2 regions of the Streptomyces sp. NPDC002467 genome follow, and region 2 is predicted to be linked to the other one. Evidence: riboswitches for the same ligand, from Rfam matches in the RefSeq annotation. Region 2 holds a riboswitch; the other holds the start of a gene.
What was found. Region 2 has a riboswitch for thiamine pyrophosphate ahead of thiO (glycine oxidase ThiO). Riboswitches for the same ligand answer to the same signal wherever they lie in the genome.
Positions count from the first base shown of each region.

Region 1: another riboswitch for thiamine pyrophosphate. It lies ahead of ACFYYJ_RS24795 (thiamine ABC transporter substrate binding subunit); the one in region 2 lies ahead of thiO (glycine oxidase ThiO).

Region 1 is NZ_JBIARJ010000012.1:154,297-160,016, forward strand. It holds gene pyrH (UMP kinase) at 1-502, shown strand, start outside; gene frr (ribosome recycling factor) at 588-1,145, shown strand; gene ACFYYJ_RS24785 (phosphatidate cytidylyltransferase) at 1,145-2,221, shown strand; gene rlmN (23S rRNA (adenine(2503)-C(2))-methyltransferase RlmN) at 2,315-3,427, shown strand; TPP riboswitch at 3,486-3,595, shown strand; gene ACFYYJ_RS24795 (thiamine ABC transporter substrate binding subunit) at 3,680-4,780, shown strand; gene ACFYYJ_RS24800 (ABC transporter permease) at 4,894-5,720, shown strand, end outside.
Region 2 is NZ_JBIARJ010000010.1:218,894-224,613, forward strand. It holds gene metF (methylenetetrahydrofolate reductase [NAD(P)H]) at 1-723, opposite strand, end outside; gene thiE (thiamine phosphate synthase) at 803-1,444, opposite strand; gene ACFYYJ_RS22215 (Rv2175c family DNA-binding protein) at 1,530-1,895, opposite strand; gene ACFYYJ_RS22220 (NAD(P)/FAD-dependent oxidoreductase) at 2,086-3,315, opposite strand; TPP riboswitch at 3,397-3,508, shown strand; gene thiO (glycine oxidase ThiO) at 3,506-4,729, shown strand; gene thiS (sulfur carrier protein ThiS) at 4,726-4,926, shown strand; gene ACFYYJ_RS22235 (thiazole synthase) at 4,932-5,720, shown strand, end outside.

The DNA.
Region 1 (5,720 bases), on a different contig from region 2:
GCTCGGCACGGTCATGAACTGCCTCGCCCTCCAGGACTTCCTGGAGAAGGAAGGCATCGACTCCCGCGTGCAGACCGCCATCACCATGGGCCAGGTCGCGGAGCCGTACATCCCGCTGCGCGCCGTGCGCCACCTGGAGAAGGGCCGCGTCGTGATCTTCGGCGCCGGCATGGGCATGCCGTACTTCTCCACCGACACCACGGCCGCCCAGCGCGCCCTGGAGATCGACGCCGAGGCCCTGCTCATGGGCAAGAACGGCGTCGACGGGGTCTACGACTCCGACCCCAAGAAGAACCCGGACGCGGTGAAGTTCGACGCTCTGGAGTACGGCGAGGTCCTCTCGCGCGACCTCAAGGTCGCCGACGCCACGGCGATCACGCTGTGCCGCGACAACCAGCTGCCGATCCTCGTCTTCGAGCTCCTCGCCGAGGGCAATATCGCGCGCGCCGTCAAGGGTGAGAAGATCGGCACGCTTGTCAGCGACGAGGGAACCCGGGCCTGAGCTGTCCGTCGCCGGGCCGGGCCCAGCCGGGTCCTGCCCGTCCCGCCCGCCTGAACCATCCATTCAAGACATGCAGGAGCACGTGGTGACCGAAGAGATCCTCCTCGAGGCCGAGGAGAAGATGGAAAAGGCCGTCGTCGTCGCCAAGGAAGACTTCGCCGCGATTCGCACCGGCCGTGCGCACCCGGCGATGTTCAACAAGATCGTGGCGGACTACTACGGCGCCATCACGCCCATCAACCAGCTCGCCTCCTTCTCGGTGCCCGAGCCGCGCATGGCGATCGTGACCCCGTTCGACAAGAGCGCGCTGCGCAACATCGAGCAGGCCATCCGCGACTCCGACCTCGGTGTCAACCCGAGCAACGACGGCAGCATCATCCGGGTGACCTTCCCCGAGCTGACGCAGGACCGCCGCAAGGAGTACATCAAGGTCGCGCGTACCAAGGCCGAGGACTCCAAGGTCTCGATCCGCGCCGTCCGCCGCAAGGCGAAGGACGCCCTTGACAAGCTCGTCAAGGACAAGGAAGCCGGCGAGGACGAGGTGCGCCGCGCGGAGAAGGAGCTCGACGACACCACCGCGAAGTACGTCGCGCAGGTGGACGAGCTCCTGAAGCACAAGGAATCCGAGCTGCTCGAAGTCTGATGAACGACTCTTCCTGGCAGCCGGAGCCGGTTCCGGCGGGTCCCGCATACGATGCGCTGGTGGGCCCGCACACTCGGCCCATGCCCATCGTGCCCGATGCCGCCGGCCGTGACTTCGACGACCGGGAAGCACGCGATCGGGGGGCCGCCCCGGACGGCGGCCCCCTCTTCCGCGACGAGACGCCGCCGCAGGAGCCCATGCCCAGCCCCCCGCCCCCGCCTTCGCAGGCACCGCAGGACCCCCCGCCCCCGCCGCAGAAGAAGCGTGCGGGGCGGGACCTGCGCGCCGCCATAGGGGTCGGCGTCGGCCTCGGCGCGGTGATCTTCGCTTCGCTCTTCATCGTCAAGGCGGTCTTCGTCGGCGTCGTCGTCGTCGCGGTCGTCGTGGGTCTGTGGGAGCTCACCTCCCGGCTGCAGGAGAAGAAGGGCATCAAGGCCCCTCTCGTCCCGCTCGCGGTGGGCGGCGCGGCCATGGTCATCGCCGGGTACGTCCGCGGCGCCGAGGGAGCCTGGGTCGCGATGGCCCTGACCGCCCTCGCGGTGCTGGTGTGGCGGATGACCGAGCCGCCCGAGGACTACCTCAAGGACGTCACCGCGGGAGTCTTCGCGGCGTTCTACGTACCGTTCCTCGCCACCTTCGTCACGATGCTGCTCACCGCCGACGACGGTCCGCAGCGCGTGGTGACCTTCCTCGTGCTGACCGTGGTCAGCGACACCGGGGCCTACGCGGTGGGCTGGCGCTTCGGCAAGACGAAGCTCGCGCCGCGCATCAGCCCCGGCAAGACCCGCGAGGGGCTCTTCGGAGCCGTGGCCTTCGCCATGGCGGCGGGCGCCCTGTGCATGGAGTTCCTGATCGACGGCGGTGCCTGGTGGCAGGGCCTGCTGCTGGGGCTCGCGGTCGCGGTCAGCGCCACGCTGGGCGACCTCGGCGAGTCGATGATCAAGCGGGACCTCGGCATCAAGGACATGGGCACCCTGCTCCCGGGGCACGGCGGGATCATGGACCGCCTCGACTCGCTGCTGCCCACCGCCCCGGTGGTGTGGCTGCTGCTGGCGGCCTTCGTGGGTACGGGCTGACCTGGGAAAAGGCGTCGTAGGACGCCGGGCGGTTACTCTAGAAAGGCGCGCTGCTTCTGCGGCGCGCCTTTCGTCTTACAAGGAGTACCTGCCATGGCCCGCCCTGTTCCGGGAGAGCTCACCTTCGTCGCACCGCGCGGAGCGAAGAAGCCTCCCCGGCACCTCGCCGACCTCACGCCGGAGGAGCGCCGCGAGGCGGTCGCCGCGATCGGCGAGAAGCCCTTCCGGGCCAAGCAGCTCTCCCAGCACTACTTCGCCCGGTACGCGCACGACCCGGCCGAGTGGACCGACATCCCGGCCGCGTCGCGCGAGAAGCTCCAGCAGGAGCTGCTGCCCGAGCTGATGAACGTCGTCCGCCACATCTCCTGCGACGACGACACCACCCGCAAGACCCTGTGGAAGCTGCACGACGGCACGCTCGTCGAGTCCGTGCTGATGCGCTACCCCGACCGGGTCACCATGTGCATCTCGTCGCAGGCCGGCTGCGGCATGAACTGCCCGTTCTGCGCCACCGGCCAGGCCGGTCTGGACCGCAACCTGTCCACCGCCGAGATCGTGCACCAGATCGTCGACGGCATGCGCGCCCTGCGCGACGGCGAGGTCCCGGGCGGCCCCGCCCGACTGTCCAACATCGTCTTCATGGGCATGGGCGAGCCCCTCGCGAACTACAAGCGCGTCGTCGGTGCCATCCGCCGGCTCACCGACCCCGAGCCCGACGGCCTGGGCCTGTCCCAGCGCGGGATCACCGTCTCCACCGTCGGCCTGGTCCCGGCCATGCTGCGCTTCGCCGACGAGGGCTTCAAGTGCCGCCTCGCCGTCTCGCTGCACGCGCCCGACGACGAGCTGCGCGACACGCTGGTCCCGGTGAACACCCGCTGGAAGGTCCGCGAGGTCCTCGACGCCGCCTGGGAGTACGCCGAGAAGTCCGGCCGTCGCATCTCGATCGAGTACGCGCTGATCCGCGACATCAACGACCAGGCCTGGCGCGGTGACCTCCTGGGCCGGCTGCTCAAGGGCAAGCGCGTCCACGTCAACCTGATCCCGCTGAACCCGACGCCCGGCTCCAAGTGGACCGCCTCGCGGCCCGAGGACGAGAGGGCCTTCGTCGACGCGATCGCCCGCCACGGCGTGCCGGTGACCGTACGGGACACCCGCGGCCAGGAGATCGACGGCGCGTGTGGGCAGCTCGCCGCCTCGGAGCGCTAGATTCCGGTCCTGATCGATCATGTTCGGCCACGGGGTACCCTGTGGCCGAACCAATTTCATATTCCGACAGGGGAGCGCCACAGCGCTGAGAGTGCGGTATCCGTCATCCGCAGACCCTCTGAACCTCGCCCCGGTCATTCGGGGTAGGAAGTTCGGTCACCACTCAAGCTGTTGCGCCCTGCCCGGCGTCCGCTCCCACAGAGCGCCGGGCAGGGCCGCGTCTTCTCCTGGACATCCCAGGAGGAATCACCAGTGAGCACCACCAAGAAGATCGCGGGCGTCGCGCTCGCGGCCGCGCTGGGCGTCACCACGCTCAGTGCCTGCGGCGGCGGCGACGCCAAGGACAAGAGCGCGGGCGGGACCGAGAGCCCCAAGTCCAAGACCGTCACGCTCGTCACGCACGACTCCTTCAACGTGACCGAGGCGGTCCTCAAGGAGTTCGAGCAGCAGAGCGGCTACACGGTCAAGGTGCTGAAGTCCGGGGACGCGGGCGCCGCGCTGAACCAGGAGATCCTCACCAAGGGCTCCCCGCGCGGCGACGTCTTCTTCGGCGTGGACAACACCCTGCTCTCGCGCGCCCTCGACAACGGCATCTTCACCCCGTACGAGGCCAAGGGCCTGGCCGGCGTGAAGCCCGAGTACGTGCTCGACAAGCAGCACCGGGTCACCCCGATCGACACCGGCGACATCTGCGTCAACTACGACAAGGCCTACTTCGCCGACAAGAAGATCGCCCCGCCGCAGACCCTGGACGACCTGGTCAAGCCGGAGTACAAGAACCTGCTGGTCACCGAGAACGCCGCGACCTCGTCGCCCGGCCTCGGCTTCCTGCTCGCCTCCGTCGGCAAGTACGGCGAGGACGGCTGGAAGGACTACTGGAGCAAGCTGAAGGCCAACGGCGTCGAGGTCGTCGACGGCTGGGAGCAGGCCTACAACGAGCGCTTCTCCGGCTCCGCGGGCGGCAAGAAGGCCAAGGGCGACCGCCCGCTGGTCGTCTCCTACGCCTCCAGCCCGCCGGTCGAGGTGCTGTACGGGGAGCCGCAGCCGGCCGAGGCCCCGACGGGCGTCGCCACCGGCACCTGCTTCCGCCAGGTCGAGTTCGCGGGCCTGCTCAAGGGCGCGAAGAACACCGAGGGCGGCAAGGCGCTCGTGGACTTCCTGATCGGCAAGAAGTTCCAGGAGGACATGCCGCTCCAGATGTTCGTGAACCCCGTGACGAAGGACGCTTCCCTGCCGGAGCTGTTCACCAAGCACGGCGTGGTGGTCGAGAAGCCCGAGAACGTGGCCCCGGAGACCATCGCCAAGAACCGTGAGCAGTGGGTCTCGGCATGGACCGCGCTCGTCGTGAAGTAAGCGGTACCGAGGGAGCGGTCGCGGCGGCGGGGGGCGCCGCGCCGGTCCCGGCGGGGGGCGTACGCCATCCCGTGCGCGAGTCCGGGCGGGCCACGGCCGTGCGGCTCGCGCTGATGATCGTGCCCCTGGCCTTCTTCGGGCTGTTCTTCGCCTACCCCGTCGCCGCGATCCTCGGGCGCGGCCTGAAGACCGACACCGGCTGGCAGTTCGGCCGGATCACCGAGGTGATCACCCGGCCCGACATCGCCGGCGTGCTCTGGTTCACCACGTGGCAGGCCCTCGCCTCCACCGCGCTCACCCTGGTGATCGCGCTCCCGGCGGCCTACGTCTTCGCGCGCTTCGAGTTCCCCGGCAAGCAGCTGCTGCGGGCCCTGGTGACCATCCCCTTCGTGCTGCCCACCGTGGTCGTCGGCACCGCCTTCCTCGCACTGGTCGGCCGGGGCGGGCTGCTGGACGAATTGGTGGGGGTCCGGCTCGACACCACCGTCTGGGCCATCCTCCTCGCGCACGTCTTCTTCAACTACGCCGTCGTCGTACGCACCGTCGGCGGGCTCTGGGCCCAGCTGGACCCGAGGCAGGAGGAAGCCGCCAGGGTGCTCGGCGCCGGGCGCTTCGCCGCCTGGCGGCGGGTGACGCTGCCCGCCCTGGCCCCCGCGGTGGCCGCCGCCGCGCTGATGGTGTTCCTGTTCACCTTCAGCTCCTTCGGCGTCGTGCTGATCCTCGGCGGCCCCTCGTACTCCACGCTGGAAGTGGAGGTCTACCGGCAGACCGCGCAGCTCCTGGACCTGTCCACGGCCGCCGTGCTGACCATGGTGCAGTTCGCCGCGCTCGCCGCGATCCTCGGCATCCACGCCTGGACGGTGCGCAAGCGGGAGACCGCGCTGCGGCTCGTCGATCCGGCCCGGACCGCGCACCGGCCGCGCGGCTGGGCGCAGCGGTC
Region 2 (5,720 bases):
CGCGGGGAAGACCGCGTTGGTGAGCTGGGGCAGTCGGTCGAACTGCTTGATGCCCACAACAGGCATGATCTCGGGGATGATCGGGGTCTCGCAGCCCGCCTTCTCGACGCTGTCGCGCAGCCGCAGATAATTCTCCGGGTCGAAGAACATCTGCGTGATGGCGTAGTCGGCGCCGGCGCGGCACTTGTCCACGAAGTGCCGGATGTCCGTGTCCCAGTCGGCCGAACGCGGGTGCATCTCGGGGAAGGCCGCGACGCCCACGCAGAAGTCCCCGGACTCCTTGACGAGTCGGACGAGGTCGGCGGCGTAGTGCACGCCCTCGGGATGCGCCACCCACTCGCCCATGGGGTCACCCGGCGGGTCTCCGCGCAGGACGAGCATGTTCCGGATGCCGGCGTCGGCGAACTGGCCGATGACGTGGCGCAGCTCGGCGACCGAGTGGTCGACCGCGGTGAGGTGCGCGACGGGGGTCAGGGTGGTGTCCGAGGCGATCTGCTCGGTGGCGCGGACGGTGCCGCCGCGGGTGGAGCCGCCGGCTCCGTACGTCACGGAGACGAAGCTCGGGGATACCGCCTCGATCCGGCGCAGCGCGTTCCAGAGGTTGCGTTCGCCCTTCTCGGTCTTCGGCGCCCAGAACTCGAAGGAGTAGGAGCGCCCGGACGCGAGGAGGTCCCGGACCGTGTGTGCACGGTCCGACCAGGTGGAAGCGGTACCAAAGGCCATACGGGCAGGTTAGACGCGGCGTGGCGCAGCCCGAAGTGGTGTCCGTCTTTTGGACACCTTTTTGGACACCTCGTCGGGGCTATTGGCCGATGCGGGCCCTTACGCGCTTGGCCAGCTCGGCGGCGGCCGCACCCGGGTCGGAGGCCTCGGTGACGGCGCGGACGACCACCACGCGGGTGGCTCCGGCGTCCAGGACCTCGTCCAGGTTCGAGGCGTCGATGCCGCCGATGGCGAACCAGGGCCGGTCCTGCTCCAGCGAGGCCGCGTACCGGACGAGCCCGAGGCCGGGGGCGTAGCGGCCGGGCTTGGTGGGGGTGGGCCAGCACGGGCCGGTGCAGAAGTAGTCCACGCCCGGCTCGGCGACGGCCGCGTCGACCTCGGACTCCGCGTGGCAGGAACGGCCGATCAGCACGCCCTCGCCGAGGATGGCGCGGGCGGCGGGGACGGGGATGTCGCCCTGGCCCAGGTGCAGGACGTCGGAGCCGATGGCGTGGGCGACGTCGGCGCGGTCGTTCACGGCGAGGAGCTTGCCGTGCCGGCGGGCGGCCTCGGCGAACACCCGGAGGTGCTCCAGCTCCTCCCCGGCCTCCATGCCCTTGTCCCGGAGCTGGACGATGTCCACGCCTCCGGCGAGCACGGCGTCCAGGAACTCGGGGAGGTCACCCTGCTTCTTCCGGGCGTCCGTGCACAGGTAGAGCCGGGCGTCGGACAGCTGCTGCATGGGTGTACCCCCCGTGGTGGAGCGCGGTGCACGGGCACGGACGGCCCGCACACCGCGGTGGAACAGATGGATCAGTCGGAACGACTCAGAGGGCGAGCGCCTGAGCCCGGCGCTTGACCTCCGTGCCGCGATTCTCGCTCAGCGCCTGCGCGGGGGTGCCGGGCAGGGTCGGGTCCGGAGTGAACATCCACTCCAGGATCTCCTCGTCGGAGAAGCCGTCGTCGCGGAGCACCGTCAGCAGGCCGACCAGGCCCTTGACGACCTTGTCGCCGTCGATGAACGGCGCGGGCACCTGGAGGGAGCGGTTCTCGCCGCGGCGCACGGCGACCAGCTGACCTTCCTTGACCATCTGGCGGACCCGGGTCACCTCGATGTCGAGCATCTCCGCGATGTCGGGGAGGTACAGCCAGGAGGGGACTAGGGCATCGATCTTTGCGTCAATCTCGGTCACACCCCAAGCCTGCCATCTCGACTCCGCCGCCGGTACCTGACCCACCCCGTCCGGGTAGCCCCCGGCATTTCCAGCCCGTCCGGCGTTCGAGGATCGCGGTCCGGGGCGGAGCCCCGGGAAACGGAGAAAGGGCGGGGCGGGGAGCTGCTCCGCGCAGCGGCACCCCCACCCCGCCCCACCGGTCACACGGCTACGCGACGACCGCCGACTTCAGCGCGACCCCGGGGTCGGAGACCTTCGCGGGGTCCACCGGCACCCCCGTCTCGATCAGCCGCCGCCCCTGCGCGAGGTCCCGCGGCCTCCCCACCGCGAGCACCGCGACCAGCGCCCCGCCCTTCAGCCAGCACACCGACCAGGCCTCACCGGCCGGGTCCCCCCGCCACAGCAGCTCGTCCGCCCCGCCGTGGTGCCCGGCGTACTGCACGAAGCGCCCGAACTGCTCGGACCAGAAGTACGGGACCGGGTCGTACACCTCACCCGGTTCCCCACCCCCCGCCAGGATGTTCGCCGCGACCGCCCGCGGCCCCTGCAGCGCGTTGTCCCAGTGGTGCACCAGCAGCCGCGCCCCGTACCGCCCCGAGGGGAACGACGCGCAGTCGCCGACCGCGTAGACCCCCGGCAGGGAGGTACGCAGGTGCTCGTCCGCGGTGACCGACCCGTCCGGCCCGAGCTCCACCCCGGTCCCGGCCAGCCATCCGGTGGCGGGGCGGGCGCCGATGCCCACCACCACCGCCCCGGCCGGCAGCTCGCGGCCGTCCGCCAGCAGCACCCGCCCGGCCTCGACCCCGGCGACCTTCGCGCCGGTGACCAGTTCGGCGCCCGCCTCCGCGTACCAGCGCCCCATCGGCGCGGCGACCTCCTCGGGCAGCGCCCCCGCCAGCACCCGCTCGGCGGCCTCGACCACCGTCACCGCGCAGCCCGCCTCCCGGGCCGCGGTGGCGAACTCGGCGCCGATCCAGCCCGCCCCGACGACCACGACCGAGGGGGCCTCGGCCAGGACCGGCCGCAGCCGGGCCGCGTCGTCGAGGGTGCGCAGCAGGTGTACGCCGGGAACGCCCTCGGTCCCCGGCAGGGTCAGCGGTTCGGCTCCGGTGGCCAGCACGAGGACCTCGTACGGGACCGGACCGGCCTCGGTGTCCAGTTCCCGCTCGCCGGCCCGCAGCCCGGTGACCTCGGTGCCGAGCCTGAGCTCGATGCCGAGCCCCTCGAAGTCCACGTCGAAGGCGGAGTCCTCGGCCTTGCCGAGCAGGACCGCCTTGGAGAGCGGGGGCCGGTCGTAGGGCTGGTGCGGTTCGGCGCCCAGCAGGGTCACGGGGCCGGCGTAGCCCTGCTCCCGCAGGGCCACCGCGGTCTGCACACCGGCCATTCCGGCGCCGACGATCACGACGCCGCTCTGATTGTTCTCCGTCTGCTCACTCACCCGGCCACCCTAATCATCTGACGCTCCGTCAGGAATAGGTGCCGCCTTACCCGCCGTCGACGGCCGGGTTAGTCTGGCCACCGTACCTATCGCGGGAGTCCGGCGCACCGGGCTGAGAGGGAGGCTGGACGGCCTCCGACCGTACGAACCTGATCCGGGTCATGCCGGCGAAGGGAGGGGCTGGACGCCCATGTTTTCATCTCGGAATCGAACAGAACCCGAAGCGGGATCCGGAACCGGACCCGGTACGGGATCCGGAGCCGGATCCGACGTCCTCGTCATCGGCGGCGGCATCATCGGCCTGGTCACCGCCTGGCGGGCCGCCGAGCGCGGCCTGCGCACCGTACTCGCCGACCCCGCCCCCGGCGGCGGCGCCGCCCAGGTCGCGGCCGGGATGCTCGCCCCGGTCACCGAACTCCACTACGGCGAGGAGTCCCTGCTCGGCCTCGGCCTCGCCTCCGCCGAGCGCTATCCGCGGTTCGCCGCCGAGCTCGCCGAAGCCAGCGGCGGCATGGACATCGGCTACCGCGCCTGCGGCACCCTCGCCGTCGCCCTCGACTCCGACGACCGCCTCCACCTGCGGGAACTCCACGCCCTGCAGCGCCGCTGCGGCCTGGAGTCGGAGTGGCTCACCGGCCGCGAGTGCCGCCGCCTGGAGCCCATGCTCGCCCCCGGCGTCCGCGGCGGCCTGCGCGTGGACGGCGACCACCAGGTCGACCCGCGCCGGCTCGCGGCCGCCCTGCTGGCCGCCTGCGAGCGGGCCGGGGTGATCATCCACCGGGCCAACGCGGAACGGCTCCTGGTCACCGCCGACCGCGCGGCCGGCGCCGTGCTCGACGACGGTACGGAGCTGCGCGCGAACCAGGTGGTCCTGGCCGCCGGCTCCCTCAGCTGCAAGCTGCCCGGCGTACCGCCGGAGGCGGCCGTACCCGTCCGGCCCGTCAAGGGCCAGGTCCTGCGGCTCGCCGTACCACCGGCGTACGCGCCGTTCCTCTCCCGGACCGTGCGGGCCGTCGTACGCGGCAGCCACGTCTACCTGGTGCCGCGCGAGAACGGGGAACTCGTCCTCGGCGCCACCAGCGAGGAACTCGGCTGGGACACCACCGTCACCGCCGGCGGGGTCTACGAACTCCTCCGCGACGCCCACGAACTGGTACCCGGCATCACCGAACTCCCCCTCGTCGAGACCAGGGCCGGCCTGCGCCCCGGCTCCCCCGACAACGCCCCGCTGCTCGGCCCGACCGAGCTGCCGGGCCTGCACCTGGCCACCGGCCACTACCGCAACGGGGTCCTCCTCACCCCCCTCACCGGCGACGTACTCGCGGAGCTGCTGACCACCGGCGAACTCCCGCCGATCGCCCGCCCCTTCTCCCCCCGCCGGTTCTCCGCCGCACGTCAGGAGTCCTACGCATGACCATCTCCGTCAACGGCGAGCCGCGCGAGATCGCGGCCGGCACCACCCTCGACTCGGTGGTCGCCACCCTCACCACCGCCCCCTCCGGCGTCGCTGCCGCGCTCAACGAGACCGTCGTCCCGCGCGGCCAGTGGCCGGCCACGGCGCTGGGCGAAGGCGACCGGGTCGAAATCCTCACCGCGGTCCAGGGAGGCTGAGCGAGATGGCGGACGACCTCTTCACCCTCGGCGGCCGGACCTTCTCCTCCCGCCTGATCATGGGCACGGGCGGGGCCCCGAGCCTGGACGTCCTGGAGCGCGCACTCGTCGCCTCCGGCACGGAACTCACGACCGTCGCGATGCGCCGCCTGGACCCGACGGTCCAGGGATCCGTCCTCTCCGTCCTCACCAAGCTCGGCATCGCGGTCCTCCCCAACACGGCGGGCTGCTTCACGGCGGGCGAGGCCGTCCTGACGGCGCGCCTCGCCCGGGAGGCGCTGGGCACGGACTGGATCAAGCTGGAGGTCGTCGCGGACGAGCGGACCCTCCTCCCGGACGGGGTCGAACTCCTCGACGCGGCCGAGATCCTGGTCGACGAGGGCTTCACCGTCCTCCCGTACACCAACGACGACCCGGTGCTGGCCCGCAAGCTGGAGGACGTGGGCTGCGCGGCGATCATGCCGCTCGGCTCCCCGATCGGCTCGGGCATGGGCATCCGCAACCCGCACAACTTCGAGCTGATCACCGAACGGGCGGGCGTCCCGGTCATCCTCGACGCCGGCGCCGGCACGGCCTCGGACGTGGCCCTCGCCATGGAACTCGGCTGCGACGCGGTCATGCTCGCCTCGGCCGTCACCCGCGCCCAGTCCCCCGCCTTGATGGCGGCGGCCATGCGCGACGCGGTCTCGGCCGGCCGCCTCGCCCACCGCGCGGGCCGCATCCCCCAACGCCGCTTCGCGGAAGCCTCGTCCCCCACGGAGGGCCGCGCCACGCTGGACCCGGAGCGGCCGGCG